Regions from separate parts of the Paraburkholderia sp. 22098 genome, predicted to be linked through region 1. Evidence: riboswitches for the same ligand, from Rfam matches in the RefSeq annotation. Region 1 holds a riboswitch; each other region holds the start of a gene.

Region 1 (4,198 bases):
ACGGGATCGTTCGTCACGCCCTCGGTCAGCTTCTGCAACAGCGCGTCGCCGTTATCGGGCACGGCTGCCACGCGATAACCTTCGTCGCGCAACATCGACAGAATGCCGACCACCGACGCCGGCGTATCCAGTCCGACGCCATTCCCAATGCGACCCTCGCTCATCGGATAGTTGGCGAGAATCAGCGCGAGTTTCTTGTCCGCGTTGTCGAGCGAGCGCAGGCGGCACCAGCGGCGGCTCAACCCGGCAATAAAATTCACGCGTTCGTGATCGGGCTGATAACGCACCACGTCGACTTCCGTATGCGGACAGCGATACGCGAGTCCCTTGAAACTGATCGCGCGCGTGATGATGCGCCCGTCCACTTCGGGCAGCGCGATATGCATGGCGATGTCGCGCGAATTCAGGCCCTGATTGTCCTTGAGCCAGTCCTCGCGGTTGCCGCCGCTCAGAATCACCTGAAGCACAGGCGCGTCGCCGGCGAGCGCGAGCGGTTCGGGATCATCGATCGCGGACGCGGCGAACGCAGTCGTGTTGAGTACGAGCGCCGCGTTATGTTGCGCGCACAACGACTGTACGACTTCGCGACTCATCGCGTCTTTCAACGACGTAATCGCGATTGGCAGCGGGTTCACGCCTTGTGCGTCGAGCGCTTCGATCAGCGCGTCGAACACCGCTGTGTTGGCCGCCTGAAGATGCGCCTTGTAGAACAGTATCGCCGCGACGGGCGCATCGTGCCGCCAGCGCGCTTGCCAGTCGGCGATTGTCGGCGTGTCGCGTTGTGGATGGTAAAGCGACGCGGCCGGCAACGCGCGGGGCGGCCCAGGCTCGTGTCCCCAACCGAGCGCGCGATACGCGATGCAGCGCAGAAACGCCTCCGCATTCTGGGGACCGCCTTCCCGCAAATAACGCCACAACTGATGGCACAGATCCGCGTCCGCGGTGCTGCGCGCAAGCAGATTGGGATCTTCCTGCAGATCGCCCGAAAACATCGCGAGCGTTTGCTGTTTGCGCTCCGCTAGCGCGACGACCTGTTCGATACCGTACGGCCAATACGCTTCGCCGCCAAGATGATCGACTACGACGACGCGCGCGTGTTGCAGCACATCTTCGACGTAGAAATCCACCGACGCCGGTTGCCGCAGATACGTCACGTTCGCGAGGCGCACGCTCGGAAAGCCGTCGCCGAGACGAGGAAACACGCTTGCCAGCAGCGACAACGTGGTGTCCGCAGAACTGAGCACGACGATATCCGCAGGCCGCTGATCGATACGGATCACGCCTTGCGTATCGTCGACGAAACCGCCCGGCGTGGTGCGCAGCAGATGCATGTGCGCTTACGCCTGTTGCGCTGCGACGCCCGGCACCTGGGCGTTCGACACGCCCAGCGCCGCGTCGAACGCGCGCTGCAGCGCGGCTTGATCGAGGTCTTCACCGATCAGCACGAAGCGGCTTTCGCCCGCCTCGCCGGGTTGCCAGCGCCGATCGAAATAGCTGTCGAAGCGCCGGCCCACGCCCTGAATCACGAGACGCATTGCAGCGCCCGGCAACGCCGCGAAACCCTTTACACGGTAGATCGTGTTGCTCTGAACAAGCGCTTGCAGTGCGGCGATTACCGCGTCACGCGACAGCACGTTTGCATGCACCACTACCGAATCGAATTCATCGTGGTGATGATCCGCATCGTCCGCCGAGCCGTGATGGTCGTGGCGCAAGTGAATCGTTTCTTCCGATGCGGCTTCGAGCCCGAACAGCGTGTGCAGATCGAGCTGCCCCATGTGCGCGCGCACGACCTTCACTTGCGGCGGAATCTCCTCGCGGATCACGGCTTCGACCGCGTTCTGACGAGCCTCATCGAGCAGATCTGTTTTGTTCAGAATCACCAGATCGGCTGAAGCCAACTGATCTTCGAACAATTCGTGCAGCGGCGATTCATGATCCAGATTCGGATCGGCTTTGCGCTGCGCGTCGACAGCGAGCGGGTTTTCCGCGAACTGGCCGCTCGCGGCAGCGGGGCCGTCGACCACGGTAATCACCGCATCGACGGTGAAACTGTTTTTGATCTGCGGCCAGTTGAACGCCTGTACGAGAGGCTTCGGCAACGCGAGACCCGATGTCTCGATCAGCACGTGGTCGATCTGCTCACGGCGCTCGACGAGCTTTTCCATCACCGGAAAAAACTCCTCCTGCACGGTGCAGCAGAGGCACCCGTTCGCGAGTTCATACAATTGCCCTTCCGTTTCGACACCGTTCTCGTCGCAACCGATGCCGCAACCCTTCAGGATTTCGCCGTCGATACCGAGTTCGCCGAACTCGTTGACGATCACCGCGATGCGCTTGCCGCCTGCGTGCTGAAGAATGTGCCGCAACAGAGTGGTCTTGCCGCTGCCGAGAAAGCCCGTGACGATGGTGACGGGGATCTTGCGCATTTGAGTTTGCATCGTGAGGTCCATCCCAGTAGTTGCAGGCGCCGGCCGGCGTAGTCCGCACGCATGAGGTCCAGCGCGTGCCTCGGGCATGAACGACGGCCTTGCTACAACAGGAAAAACGCAGAAAACGGGTGTGAGGGCATGAGCGCAGCGCCGCATCCCCGCGACGTTCGCCCTTCGTGTTCCGGCCGGTATCCGGGCTGGCGAAAGCGCCGCTTCCCCTTCCCGGACGAGTGATTTCTCGCCCAGTGGTGATATGCCCACGCGGCCTTGCGCGTGGACACCGAAGCCGGCACTGCGACACCACGCAAACCGCCGTGACGTCACTTTTCGCTTACCGTTGCGGGGGCAGCACAGGTTGACCCAAACCGTGACAGGCGGGCGCCCTGTTTCCCGTTTAACTGCATGCGCACGAGCGCGCACACGAGCACCAGAAGTGCGTGCGAGTTTAGGCCGACCGTCTGGCGCCGTCAAGGAAACGCGGGCCCGGCGCGCTTATCGCACGGGCTTCTCGTGTGCTATCGTATGCGCGCGTTTGGTGCCCGCACATGCATTCGCGTGTGCAGTTAAACGGGAAACAGGCAGCGCTCCCGCGCTCAACCTGTGCTGTCCCCGCAACGGTAAGCGACCTGCGGTGCAATGTTCATGCTGCGCCGCGCATGCGTTTTCGATGCCACTGTCCGATACATTCGAACGAATGCGGGCGGGAAGGCAAAGCGCGTGAGGCCGCCAGCCCGGATACCGGCCAGATGCGGAGGCGGCCGTGCGTTTCTCGACGTCACGCCGCCGGCAGCCGGAATCCGCGAGGGACGGATGTGAAGGCGCTGAAGCACGGCGAGGCAGCCGGGTTCGCACCCGCGCGTGCCGTCGTGCGTGAAGACACCGCTTGAATGACTTCGATCTCCAATCACCTGGGCCCGTTCGCGCGCCGCACTGCATGGCGCATGCCGGCGGGGCGCGCAACGTCGTTGCCGTGCACGGTTAGCGAGGCGCGATGACACGCGCGTGGCTGATCGGCGCAGGGCCCGGCGACGTCGAACTGATGACGTTGAAGGCAACGCGCGCCCTCGCACAAGCCGACGTGATACTCGTCGACGATCTCGTGAATCCTGACGTGCTGCAATTTGCGCGCGCCGACGCGTCCATTGTTTACGTCGGCAAACGCGGCGGTCATCCGTCGACGCCGCAAGAAGGCATCGTCGCGCAAATGCTCGAGCATCTGCATGCTGGGCGCAGCGTCGCGCGACTCAAGGGCGGCGATCCGTTCGTATTCGGCAGAGGCGGCGAAGAGCAGCAGGCGCTGCATGCGGCCGGAATCGAGGTAGAGATCGTCAGCGGGATCACAGCCGGAATCGCGGCGCCCGCAGCTATCGGCATTCCGGTTACACACCGCGATCACGCGCAAGGCGTGATATTCGTGACCGGCCACGGCGCGGGCAGCAGCGAGCCGGATTGGGGGGCGCTCGCCGCCACTCACATGACCCTCGTCATCTACATGGGCATGCGGCGGCTGAACGATATCGTCAGCGCATTGCTCGCAGCCGGCATGCGCGCCGACACGCCGTGTGCGGCGATCGAATCGGCTACGCGTCCCGAGCAACGCCATGCGCTTTCGAGGCTTGGCGAATTCGCCGATGCCGTCGCGCGCGCGGGACTCGGCTCGCCTGCGATCGTGGTGATAGGCGGCGTGGCGTCGCTCGCGCTCGCGCGTGCCGCCGCGGCAAGCTCATCAGATGCGGCATCTTCGCCGGACGCGAAATGAAAACGCT
Region 2 (4,198 bases), on a different contig from region 1:
CACCGTGCCCACGCCCGGCCCGGCGCGGAACACCACACCTGGCTCAGGGACCAGACGCACGCGCGCGAACACCACGGCGCCGTGCGTGACATCGGGATCGTCGCCGGCATCCTTGATCGTGCCCGCTTCGGCGCCGTCATCGGTCAACCGGCAGAAGACGAGCGGCATCGGCACATGCTGGCCCTTGGGCAACACGATTTCGGCCACCTCGCTGACCACACCCGCGAGCAGCAGACGCGCGGCCGCCAGCGACGTGGCGGTTGCACAACTGCCGGTCGTGTAGCCGCTGCGCAGCGGTGCGGGTTGTTCAGGCGTTTCGTCGCGCATGAGCGTCACGCCGATGAAGCAGCGTTGGTGTTATCGGCAACACTATGGACACCATCGGCAGCGCAACGCTTCACCACATCGTACAAGGTGATCGGCAGCGCTTGCCGCCACGTATCGAAGCCACCGAGCGGCTGAGCGTCCGCAAGCGCAATTCGCGTGAGCGTGCCGCCATGTTTGTCACGCCATGCGGCGAGCGCCGCCTCGCCTTGCAGCGTGACCGCGTTCGCGACCAGCCGGCCGCCGTCGCGCAAATTGTCCCAGCACGCTTCGAGCACGCCGGGCACCGTCACGCCGCCGCCGATAAACACCGCATGCGGCGCGGCCAACCCTTCGAGCGCTTGCGGCGCGCGGGCCGCTACGAGTTGCAAGCCCGGCACGCCCAACGCATCGCGATTGTGCTCGATGAAGCGCTGACGCTCAGCGTGCCCTTCGATGGCGATCGCCCGGCAAGTCGGATGCGCGCGCATCCACTCGATGCCGATCGAGCCGCTGCCCGCACCCACGTCCCACAACAATTCGCCGGGCGTCGGTGCGAGTCGCGCGAGCGTGATCGCTCGCACATCGCGTTTGGTGAGCTGGCCGTCGTGACGGAACGCGTCGTCGGGCAGGCCGCAGGTGAGCGGCAGGCGCGGCGCGCCTTCGGTGGCGCGGCATTCGAGCGCGACCAGGTTCAGCGCGGCGACATCGCCCGGGGACCATTGATCCGCACGGCCGTCGATGCGCCGCTCATCGTCGCCGCCAAGGTGTTCGAACACGGTCATCCGCGTTGCGCCGAAACCTCGCGCGCTCAGCAGGTCGGCAAGCGCGGCGGGTGTGCGCCCGTCCGCGCTGAGCACGAACACGCGCGCGCGGTCATGCAAATAAGCGTTCAGCGTGGGCAACGGCCGCCCAACCACCGACACCGTGGCCACATCCTGCAACGGCCAGCCGAGGCGCGCCGCCGCGAGCGATAACGATGACGGCGCGGGCAACACGCGCAGTTCGCTGGGCGGCAACTGTCGAGCCAGCGTCGCGCCGACGCCGAACAGCATCGGATCGCCGCTCGCCAGCACGCAAACGGGGCCGCCGCGCTCGGCCAGAAGCGGCGCGAGATCGAATGGGCGCGGCCACTCGGCGCGCCGCGCGGCCAGCCGCGCGGGCAACATCGACAGATGACGTTCGCCGCCGTAAATCACCGACGCCTCGAGCAACGCACGCCGTGCGGGCCGCCCCAAACCGGCGAAGCCGTCGTCGCCAATGCCCACTACCGTCAGCCACGCCGACATGCACCCTTCCTCATTTTGTATCTCAAACAATGCACTGCGCCACGCCGGTCAAAGCGTCCAGCCTCGTTGTGCTATCCGAAAAAAGGCATAATACAGCCGCCGGTGCCCTTCGGGGCCTAACAGGGAACACAGCGGGAAGATTGCCGCTGTGGCTGCCCCCGCAACTGTATGCAGCGAGTCCGCCTGCGCTTGGCGCCACTGGTTAAACCGGGAAGGCCGCGGCGGACGACGACCTGCCAGCCAGGAGACCTGCCGGCCAGACTGTTCGTGCCAGCCAACATCGGGCGGGGTGTACCGATGCCGCAGCAATGCCGTTTTGACCGCTTGCTCGGGCCGTCGCGCGACGCTAACCCGGTGTCCGTCTTGAATCCAGCTTCGCCCTCCACTGTCTTGCCCGACGCGGCATCTGCGCTGCGGCCCTCGGCGTGTCCGGGCCTGCTGCGGATCGTGGCGGCGCGCGACGGCGGGATTTGCCGGATCAAGCTGCCAGGCGGCGAATTGAGCGCGGCTCAGGCCGAGGCGATCGCCAACGCGAGCGCGCAGCATACGGCGGGTGTGATCGAACTGACGAATCGCGCGAATCTGCAATTGCGCGGTGTTCGGGCCGGACATGAAGGTGCGCTGGTCGCCAAGCTGATTGATGCGGGGCTCGGACCGGGCGCTGCAAGCGGCTCTGAAAGAATGGGCGATAGAGCGCCGACCGATTCCGCCGAAGACGATCACCGTCACGATCGCGATCACGGTCACGATCGAAAAGCGCACGCCCTCGATGCCGCCGCCGCTGACGACGTGCGCAACGTCATGATCAGCCCCGCTGCCGGACGCGACCCGTGCGCACTGTTCGACACCAGACCTCTGTGCACCGCCCTTCTCACGCTATTGCAAAGTGAACCGCGTTTTGCGGCGCTATCGCCGAAATTCGCGTTGTTGCTCGACGGCGGCGAGCGGCTCGCGAGAGTGGACCACCCGCATGACGTGTGGCTCGCGGCAGCACAAGATTCGGCCGGTGCGGCGCGCTTCGTGTTCGGGCTCGCAGGCTGCCCGACCGTGGATGCAAACGCGAGCGCAAACACGCACATCGGCGGGAAGTCACCATCGTCATCAGGCAACGCTGCGAACTCGTCCGAAAGATCGCATGCGGATGCGACAGGCGCGCTGGCCTCGGTGCTGCCGTCGCAAGTTCCGGCGCTCGTGCGCGCGCTGCTGCATACGTTTCTAGATCTTGCCGCTGCCGACGCCACGCGTATGCGTCATCTGCTCGACACGCATTCGGCGGACGCAATATTGCAGCAGGCGCAAACCTACATGGATTTTCCATTGACACGCGACGCGACGCTCGCCGGCTGGCGTCGCAGCACCACTGCCGATGCCTCGCTGCGCCTCGGCGCACATGCGCAACGCGCCGCGGATACATGGCATGCCGGCGGTCAACCGCCGCTCGGCCGTATCGATGCGACCACGCTGCACGGCCTCGCCGCGCTCGCGCAACAACATGGCGACGGCACGCTGCGCATCACGCCGTGGCAAAGCGTGCTGCTGCCCGATATCCGGACGCTCTCAGTGCCCGTTGTGCTTGCCGCGCTGAACGCGCTGGGCCTCGCATGCGATTGCGCCGAAGCCATCACACACCTGATCGCGTGCGCCGGTTCCACTGGCTGCGCGAAAAGCCTCGCGGATACCAAAGCCGACGCATTGGATCTCGCGAAGCGCCTGCCCGCCGGCGTCGACGTGCATTTGAGCGGATGCCCGCGCTCATGTGCTGCCGCGCATTGCGCGCCGTTTACGATGCTCGCCGCGGCGCCCGGCATGTACGACCTTTTTCGACGCGACCAGGGCCCCGGCTTCGGTCGATGCGTCGCGCGCCAACTGACAGTCGAACAGGCCGCCGACACGATCGCGCGCCTTGTTCGAAGCGACACATGAGTGACACCGATGCTTGATTACATTCGCGACGGTCAGGAGATCTATCGCCAGTCTTTCGCGACGATCCGCGCCGAAGCCGACCTGTCGCGCATTCCTGCCGACCTCGAAAAACTCGCGGTGCGCGTGATCCACGCGTGCGGGATGGTCGATGTGATCGACGATCTCGCGTTCTCCGAACATGCCGGCACAGCAGGCCGCACGGCGCTCGCGCAAGGCGCGCCGATTCTCTGCGACGCCGGCATGGTGGCGCAAGGCATCACGCGCGCGCGGTTGCCGGTGAACAACGACGTGATCTGCACGCTCACCCATGAACGAGTGCCTGCACTCGCCCGCGAACTCGGCAATACGCGTTCCGCCGCCGCGCTCGAATTGTGGCGCCCGCATCTGGGCGGCAGCGTCGTCGTGATCGGCAATGCGCCGACTGCCCTCTTCCATCTGCTCGATATGCTCGACGCCGGTGCGCCGAAGCCCGCGCTGATTCTGGGCTTTCCGGTCGGCTTTGTCGGCGCGGCGGAATCGAAAGCGATGCTCGCAGAGAATAGCCGTGGCGTGCCGTATGTCGTCGTGCATGGCCGGCGCGGCGGCAGCGCGATGGCTGCGGCCGCTGTCAACGCGCTCGCAACGGAGATCGAATAAATGACGGCGCAACAACGTGCAGGGCGTCTATATGGACTCGGTGTCGG
Region 3 (4,198 bases), on a different contig from region 1:
GAGGTCGGTATCATTGTCGAGGTCGACCGGGTTTTGCAGCGTCACCGACGCGCGCACGTCGGTCTTACCTACATGGCCGCTCCACGATCCTTCGAGTCCTTGCACTTTTGCATGGCCCACGTTTTCGGCCAGATAGATCCCCGGCGTCACCTGCTCATAGTCGATCAGATTCGAATAACGCGTCTGGAAAGCACTCAAACGCATCACACCGAGCGCATTGGATGCGTACTGCAACGCTGCTTCGATCGAATGACTGCGCTCCGGCTGGATGGACGGATTCCCGCTCAGCGGATAGTACAGATCGTCGAAGCTCGGCGCGCGAAACGAACTGGAATAGCTTGCGCTTAGCTTCCAGCGCGACGTGATGTCGAAGCCATAGCCGAGATAGTAACTGTTCGCTCCGCCGAAATCGGAGTACTGGTCGCGCCGCAGGTTAGCCTGTATCTGGTTGCGCCCGAAGCGTGCCGTATAACCGGCGAAGCCCGAGTCGACATGACGAGTGGGCGCGGCAAACGTATCGGAGTCGAGACTCTGGTCCAGATGCTCGTAGCCGACCTGCAGTTTCTGCTGCGCGGCCAGCGCGAAATCGTTTTGCCAGGTGTACTGTCGATTGTCGGTGTCGAAGCGGCCGTTATACAGACCGTTGGTGTTCGACACGCTGCGGTCGTCGCCTTGCGCAACGATGAAGTGCGTGGTCCACCAGTCGGTTAGCTTGCCGTTAGCGAAGGCGGACAACTGACGCACTTTCGTGTACAGATTGTTCAGATCGGTCGGCTCGCCGTACGCATTGTCGTAGCTGTTGTTGCCGTTCGACTGCAGATAGCGGACGCCCGCGTCCCAGTTGTCGGTGAACTTATGGCGCAGCGAAGCGGAGATGCTCTCGTTCAGATAGCCGTTCGCATTGGGGTTCGCATTCGGCGCCTCACGAGGATTGAGCGCGGAAAAACCGTCGTCCTTCGAACGCGCGAGCGAGATGTTGAAGGTCGTGCGGCCGTCCATATCCAACGCGCCGTTCGCGCCTACCTGTTGTGTCTGCGTGTGGTAGCTGCCGTAGCCCACGGAAAAATTGAAACGCGGCGGATGATTGCCGCCGTCTTTCGTGAACACCTGGACCACGCCTCCGATCGCGCCCGAGCCATACAAGGCCGACACGTTGCCGTTCACTACTTCGACGTGGTCGACCTGATCGAGCGGAATCTGCGCGATTTGCGCGGTGCCGAGACTCACGGAATCGACGCGCACACCGTCGATGAGAATCAGCGATTGCGTCGACGACGCGCCGCGCAGATACAGGCTTGCTGTCGAACCGGGGCCACCTGTGCGCGAGATCTGCGCGCCGGGCGCGAGTTGCAGCAGACCCGGCAGATCGGTTGCGGTGGTATCGGCAATGTCCTGCTGATCGAATAGCGACGTTTGCGGAATCGTGTCGGCGAGCGCTTGAGGTCCGCGCTCGGCGGTGACGACGACGGGCGACAAAACAGCAGGTGATGATTCGGCGATGGCGACGGATACAGCGCTCGTAGCGACCGGTGCGACTGCAACCGACGGCGCAGGCGAACTGTCGGCGGCTTGCGCATGCGCGAGCTGCGGCAGCCCTGCAAACGCGAGCAGCGCCGCGCGGGCGATAGGGGACAGCATGAGTGAAGTTTCCCGTGGATGGCGTGCGCGGCCCGCTTCCCCGCAGGCCGTCGCGTAACGAGGCGCGAGCGCTTTTGACTTCATTTCGCGGGCGCGCGCCTCTCCCTCTGGCCGGTATCCGGGCTGACGACGCTCGATCCCGCCTTCCCACGCGTGACGCGCAGTGGCACACTCGCATGTTGAACTGGAACACGCGATGGGGATCGAACTGCAAACGCGAACTGCAAAGCACGAAGTGCAAAGCGAATGCGGTCGCTTACCGTTGCGGGGGCAGCGCAGGTTCGCGCGTTCAGGTGAACGGCGCGCCCTGCTTCCCGTTTAACTGCACGCGCAATGAATTGCGCGCGCGGGCACCAGAGTGCGGCCAGTGTATGAGCGGCCTCGGGGCCAGTCAAGAATGCGGGTCACGACAGCGATCATTCGGACAGGAGCAGAGTATTGTCCGACGCGATCTGTGACACACGAGTACTTTTTCATCTTCAGTCGAAAAAAGCCTGCATAAAGCGGTGTTGTTACGTCTCGAAACGAGACAAATGTCGGAACGTGCGGCATTCCGCGCTAAAATGCGAGGTCTTTAGAGGACGCAGCACATGCTCACCGAACTCGAAACACTCTCACAGAATATCGGCAAGCTGATAGCGATCAGCCAGCGCCACAACGAAGCGCGAGTTGCGCTTGAAGAGCAGCTCGCCCAGTCGCGCGCCGAGGCAGAAGCCACGCGCACGGAACTTGCCATGGTTCGCGAGGAACGCGATGCACTGCAAGCGGAGCGCGACGCGCTGTCGGCCAAGATCGACGACGCTCAAGTGCGGCTCAATGCGATCCTCGAAAAATTGCCGCGCGCTCGCGGGCACAACGAGCCGGACAACCAGCTCGATCTGCTCGAGCCCGCTCAGCATGAAGTCGAAGCGGAGAGCGACGCCACTCGCCATGGAGAAAATGCATGACCACCAAGCAGATCGAAGTATCGATTCTCGGCGTGCCCTATCGTCTCGCCTGCTCGCCGGAAACGGAAGGCGCGCTGCTTGAAGCAGTCGCACGAGTCGACGCCGAAATGTCGAAGATCCGCAACAACAGCAACGTGCGCGGCACGGATCGTATTGCTGTCATGGCCGCGCTGTCGCTGGCATCGGAACTGCTTAAGCTGCAATCGAGCGTGCGTCACGGAGAAGCATTTCCCGCTGAAGAAATCAGGCGTACAATGCATCAAATGAACGAACAACTGGGTACTGTGATCGAGCAGTACACCATGCAGTAAGCAGCAGGTTTGCAACGTGTCTGGAAGTAGAAGTGGCCGGTCTTCGGGTCGGCTGCAGATTCAACCAGGTGGCACACGTAGCAGCTGAGCAAAGCGCGTGAGAGCATGCACGAGCACACTCGGCAAACGTTTCACCTGAATGGTTTTAGCTTCATCGGTTTAGCTTCCCTGCCTGGTTCGCCAAGGTCATATATTCCTTGAACCAATGCCATGTGCACGGTTGCGGAAATTTGTAGCACGGGCGTGCGCGTCACTCTGTCTGATGTACCCGAAGTGCTGCTAACTGCGACCAATTCTGAACCCCCGGTTCAGGATGCCGGCCTAGCGGCCAAGGCGGGGACCTTATTTGGAACGGCATCGGACTACTGTCCGGTGCCGTTTTTGTTTGGGCTCCGGCTTTTCCAACCTTAACGTTCCTTTCGATTCATGCGCTACTGGCTAATGAAGTCCGAACCGGACGAAGCAAGCATCGACCATCTTGCCAACGCACCGCACCGTACGTTGCCGTGGACCGGCGTGCGCAACTATCAGGCGCGCAACTTCATGCGCGACGCGATGCTGGTCGGCGACGGCGTGCTGTTCTATCACTCGAGTTGTCCCGAGCCTGGCATCGCCGGGATCGCCGAGGTAGCGTCTACCGCTTACCCGGACCCGACTCAGTTCGACAAGAAGAGTCCTTACTACGATCCTAAGTCGTCGCAGGAAGCGCCGCGCTGGCTGCTCGTCGACGTGGTCTTCAAGAAGAAGATTCCGTTGATTCCGCTCGCCGCATTGCGCGAGCACGACGAGCTGAAAGACATGCGCGTGCTGGCGAGAGGCAACCGTCTGTCCATCACGCCGGTCACCGAAGCCGAGTGGCGCTTCATCACGAAGCGACTCGCCTGAGTTCGCCGATGCTTGCTGCAACGGCGCCACGAACGATGTCGCTCACCGCTGCTCATCGCACCGTGAAATTGGGGAACCAAGCTCAGGTTACAAGCGCCTAACGCACTTGCAAACGGACTACCAACGGCGCACACAGCGCCGTGCCGTTGCATCGCGCCTGCCGGATCGTGCGCAATCCTGTTCAAGCAAGGAGTTCCACACAGATGAAAAACACCGCACGTGCACTCGCTTTCGCGCTCGTCTGCGCCGCGCCTGCAGCCCTCGTGCTCACGCCCGCTATGGCACGCGCGCAGAGCGTCGCGCCCTATCAACCGGCCGGCGTGCTGTCGCTCAACGCGCAGGCCAGCGCGGAAGTGCCTCAAGACGTCGTCGAAATCACGCTCTTTTACGAGCAGGAAGCGAGCGATCCGTCGGCTC
Region 4 (4,198 bases), on a different contig from region 1:
GCTCACCGGGCATTGCTTGCAGGTAAGCGTTGAGACTGTCGATCGCCACATATTTCACGCCTCTTTTCTCGACGGAGGTGCGAACGTCGCTCGCGAACTCGCCGGGCGAGATCTCGGCGGGATCGATCTGACGCAGCGTCAATAGTCCGTTGTCCACATAGGGCTGCAGATTCATGCCGACCGTCGCGCAACGCGCGACAAGGGTGACCAGCGTTTCGTCGAAGACATAGTAGACACAGCGTTCGCCACGTTCGAGAGCCGCAATCAGGCACGAAACCACGGTGGTGGTCTTGCCGACACCCGAAGGGCCGATCAGGAGCGCGTTGGTGCCGGGTATCAGTCCGCCGCCCAGCAGCGCGTCGAGGCCTCCAGTGCCCGTGCTCACCACATGTGTATCGAATTTGGCGTGATGTTCGGCCGCGACGAGGCGCGGATAGACATGGATGCCGCCGGTGTCGAGCGTGAAGTCGTGGTATCCCTCGCGGAACTTGATGCCGCGCATCTTGGCAATGCGCAAGCGCCGGCGATTGCCGCCGTAGTCGTGCACGACGTTGTCGAGCGCGATCACGCCGTGAGCGATGCTGTGCAATTGCACGTCGCCCGGGTCGGACGTATTGTCGTCGAGCAGCAAGACCGTGCATGCGCGCGTGGCGAAATAGCGTTTCAACGCGAGGATTTGCCGCCGGTAGCGCAGTGCGTTCTGCGAAAGCAGGCGCAACTCGGACAGACTGTCGAGCACGATCCGCACAGGCTTGATCTCGTCGACCTGCTGGATGACGTTTCGCACCGTTTCGCCGAGTTCGACCTCAGCCGGATGCAGCACCGTCTGCTCGAATTGCGGATCCAGACCTTCGTCGGAGACCAGTTCCAGGATATGGAACTGGCTCAAATCCCAGCCGTGGCTGTCAGCTACCGAGATGAGCTCCGAACGAGTCTCGGAGAGCGTAATGTACAGACCTGCCTGGCCTTCCTCAGCGCCCTGAAGTAAAAATTGCAACGCCAGGGTGGTTTTACCCGTTCCCGGCGCGCCCTCCACCAGGTACATGCGGTGTGGGGTGAGGCCGCCTCCCAGGATGTTATCGATTCCCTCGATTCCTGAGCAAAGGCGGGTAGGCTTGTGAGTGGCAGCGTCTTTTGACATAGCGTGGTTATAGCATCGAATAATTGGCCTGGTCCGTCAGCCGGTATCGCCAGAATGCAAGTTGCATGCCTATTGCGAAAAGACCGTGGTTGGCGCGTGTGCGGCGGCGGAAAGCGTGATCAGCGCCGTGTCAGTTCGTGTGGGCGGCGCGGCTGTCGGTATCGGACGAATAAGCCTTGGTTGTTCCGGCAAGGTCACGACGACGTCGGCCGCCATGTCCAGCCCCGTCGTTGCGAGCGCTGCAGTTCGACGACCGCGAGCGGTGGGATTTCAATGCACGAAAACACCGCTGGCGATGTGCCCAACACATGGACGATCGCCGCGCGGACCAGCGGCGCATGCGTCACGGCGACCACATCGTGGACGGCGTGCGACGCGCCATCCGGCGCGACGTCTATTGCGTCGAGCCATTCGCCGATCCGCTTCACCACCTGGCTGAACGATTCGCCGCCGTGAGGGGCGGCGTCGGGGTCGTGCGTCCAGGCTGCCAGTGCGTCTGGCGCGTGCGCGGCAAGATCGTTGAGGCGTTGGCCGCGCCACGTGCCGTAGTCGACATCCGAAAGCGCGGTGTCCACCTTCGCAGCGAGGCCGAGCGCCAAGGCCGTTTCGCGCGCGCAGGCGGCGGGGCTGACGAATGCGCTTGCATTGTCGGCAAACGACAGGCGCACTCGCGCTGCTTGCGCCTCGCCGAGGCCGCGAGCGTCGAGCGGATCGTCGGCGGGAAAGCGGCCCGCGCGCATGGCCGCGGTTGGCGCATGGCTGACCAGTAACAGCCGCAGGTTCATTTTTGAGTTCCCGTCAATATGCGCTCGTGTCGCTGTGTGATAGCTGGCGCGGAAGTTTAGCGCGTAGAATAGCCGCACTGCGAAGCGCGGAAGCCGGTGAAAGCCCGGCGCGGTCGCGCCACTGTAATCGGCATCACAAGCCGAAAGCCAGACCTGAGCTTCGCATCATTCCTCTGCAATCGACTACGGGGCGCGCTACCCCAGGAGATGTCCATCATGACTGAAGCTGTTTTCGATTCCGCCGGCCAGCCCGCCATTCAGCCCACGCCGATTCCGTTGCGTGAACTGCTGCCTTGGGCCGTGTTCGGAGGATTGCTGCTGCTGCTCGCGCTGTATTTCGTCGGTGCGGAACAGGGCGCCACGTCTTTAGTGCCTGGCATGTACGTGCATGAGTTCGTGCACGACGGCCGCCATCTGCTCGGCTTTCCCTGCCACTAACGGAGCAGAACATGGTCGGTAAGTTGTTGTTGCGCGGGATGCTTGCAGGCATCGCCGCGGGGCTGCTCACGTTCGCGTTTGCGCGAGTGGCGGGCGAGCCGCAGGTCAATCAGGCGATAGCCTTCGAAGAGAATGCCGGGGACGGAGCCGGCGCAATGCATGAGCATGAGCACGCCGGTGCGGCTGCGGGTGCGGACGCGCACGAGCAAGCGCATGAGCAGGAGTTGGTCAGTCGCGATACGCAAGCCGGATTGGGATTGCTGACCGGCGTAGTGACCTACGGCGCGGCATTCGGCGGACTGTTCTCTCTGGTGTTTGCCTATGCGTACGGACGAGTGGGGGCGATGAGCGCGCGTGCGTTGTCGGCGTGGCTTGCCCTCGGCGCTTTCGTCGCACTGGTGATCGTTCCCAACATCAAGTATCCGGCGAACCCGCCAGCGGTCGGCGACCCGGAGACAATCGGAACGCGCACAGGCCTGTTTTTTCTGATGATCGCCATCTCGCTGACCGCGATGGTTTTTTCGCTGAAGGTCCGGCGCCGCGCGGCAATGAAACTTGGCGCATGGAACGGCTCGATCGTGGCCGGACTTGTGTTCATCGCCATCATTGCCGCGGTGCAGATGTCGATGCCCGTGATCGACGAAACGCCGGCCGGTTTTCCCGCGGCGCTGCTGTGGAAATTCCGTGTGGCTGCACTCGGCATGCAGGCGATCATGTGGGCGACGATCGGGCTGCTGTTCGGCGCGATCGTCGAGCGGAGTGCGTTCATGCGTGTCGGGAATCGCACAGCGACCCGGTCGGCTTGAGGTCTTCTGGCGGCTTGCGCTGAGCGGCTGGCTGCGTGAGTGGTTAAGGCTGTGGGTGTTGAGCGCGCGCGGTGGTATGACACGGGCTGGGAATTGTCGGGTGTGATTTTTTGGCCCTGTCACCGCCGCCAATCGCGAGCACGCTCAACAACTACATATTGACCACGCCATCGGACGACGACGCCATCGCATCATGAAAAATAACTCCCAACGTATGCCTCTGTCCCGATCTCAAACGGCTCACTCCGTGCCGCAAATTCACGCGATATACACCACGCGTGCCTTGCACCGGCCGATGATGAACCGCGAACACCACGGCATCTCCCTTGCGCAGCGGCACGACTTCCGCGCGTGACTGCATTCGCGGACGCTGCTCGGTCATCACGAATTCGCCGCCGGTGAAATCCTCGCCGGGTTCCGACAGCAGAATTGCAACCTGTAGCGGAAACACGTGCTCGCCGTAAAGATCCTGATGCAGACAGTTATAGTCGTCGGTCATGTACTGCAGCATTAGGGGTGTCGGGCGCGTCTGGCCCGCAGCGTGGCAGCGTTCGATAAACTCGGTGTGTGCGCCCGGATAGCGGATGCCGATGTCCATCACCTCGTTCCAACGATTCGCCACCGGCACGAGATGCGGATACAACTCGCGGCGCAACTGTGCGATCAGCGGCGGCAACGGATACGAGAAATACTTGTATTCGCCACGGCCGAAGCCATGCCGCGCCATCACTACGCGACTGCGGTACAAGTCCTCTCGGGGATACAGCGCAGTGAGGGCATCGCATTCGCGCGCGTCAAGCAGCCCGTGCAGCATCGCGCAGCCATAGCCGTTCAGTTCTTCTTCGACGTGAAACCAATCAGTCGTCTCGATGCGCGCCGTCAGTGAACTTGCATGATTGCGGCTCTGCAACGGCTTCGATTCAGTTTTTCGATCCTGTTCCGGCGATTGGGCGCGGACATTTTTCGCCACCGTATTCATCAGAGTCTCCCTCAGCGATTTTCGAACGATGATTGAGTGTAAGCGCGTC

The links. A riboswitch is a leader RNA that binds a small molecule or an ion and turns the genes downstream of it on or off. The one in region 1 is predicted to bind cobalamin.
Region 2: another riboswitch for cobalamin. It lies ahead of ACTJLB_RS17835 (precorrin-3B synthase); the one in region 1 lies ahead of cobW (cobalamin biosynthesis protein CobW).
Region 3: another riboswitch for cobalamin. It lies ahead of ACTJLB_RS11660 (TonB-dependent receptor domain-containing protein); the one in region 1 lies ahead of cobW (cobalamin biosynthesis protein CobW).
Region 4: another riboswitch for cobalamin. It lies ahead of ACTJLB_RS15910 (CbtB domain-containing protein); the one in region 1 lies ahead of cobW (cobalamin biosynthesis protein CobW).

What each region holds. Positions count from the first base shown of each region.
Region 1 is NZ_JBQEPV010000011.1:5,672-9,869, forward strand. Features, by position in the region: gene cobN (cobaltochelatase subunit CobN) at 1-1,331, opposite strand, end outside; gene cobW (cobalamin biosynthesis protein CobW) at 1,338-2,441, opposite strand; cobalamin riboswitch at 2,599-2,879, opposite strand; cobalamin riboswitch at 2,949-3,193, shown strand; gene cobA (uroporphyrinogen-III C-methyltransferase) at 3,424-4,191, shown strand; gene ACTJLB_RS22550 (cobalamin biosynthesis protein) at 4,188-4,198, shown strand, end outside.
Region 2 is NZ_JBQEPV010000008.1:9,752-13,949, forward strand. Features, by position in the region: gene ACTJLB_RS17825 (cobalt-precorrin-5B (C(1))-methyltransferase) at 1-327, opposite strand, end outside; gene cbiE (precorrin-6y C5,15-methyltransferase (decarboxylating) subunit CbiE) at 333-1,592, opposite strand; cobalamin riboswitch at 1,678-1,863, shown strand; gene ACTJLB_RS17835 (precorrin-3B synthase) at 1,947-3,515, shown strand; gene ACTJLB_RS17840 (precorrin-8X methylmutase) at 3,525-4,151, shown strand; gene ACTJLB_RS17845 (precorrin-2 C(20)-methyltransferase) at 4,152-4,198, shown strand, end outside.
Region 3 is NZ_JBQEPV010000004.1:539,408-543,605, forward strand. Features, by position in the region: gene ACTJLB_RS11660 (TonB-dependent receptor domain-containing protein) at 1-1,638, opposite strand, end outside; cobalamin riboswitch at 1,731-2,011, opposite strand; gene ACTJLB_RS11665 (ATPase) at 2,229-2,585, shown strand; gene ACTJLB_RS11670 (cell division protein ZapA) at 2,582-2,896, shown strand; RNA gene ssrS (6S RNA) at 3,059-3,240, shown strand; gene ACTJLB_RS11680 (EVE domain-containing protein) at 3,323-3,781, shown strand; gene ACTJLB_RS11685 (SIMPL domain-containing protein) at 3,985-4,198, shown strand, end outside.
Region 4 is NZ_JBQEPV010000006.1:434,036-438,233, forward strand. Features, by position in the region: gene ACTJLB_RS15900 (ATPase domain-containing protein) at 1-1,141, opposite strand, end outside; gene ACTJLB_RS15905 (histidine phosphatase family protein) at 1,336-1,926, opposite strand; adenosylcobalamin (AdoCbl) riboswitch at 2,005-2,091, shown strand; gene ACTJLB_RS15910 (CbtB domain-containing protein) at 2,143-2,364, shown strand; gene ACTJLB_RS15915 (CbtA family protein) at 2,376-3,170, shown strand; gene ACTJLB_RS15920 (2OG-Fe(II) oxygenase) at 3,322-4,149, opposite strand.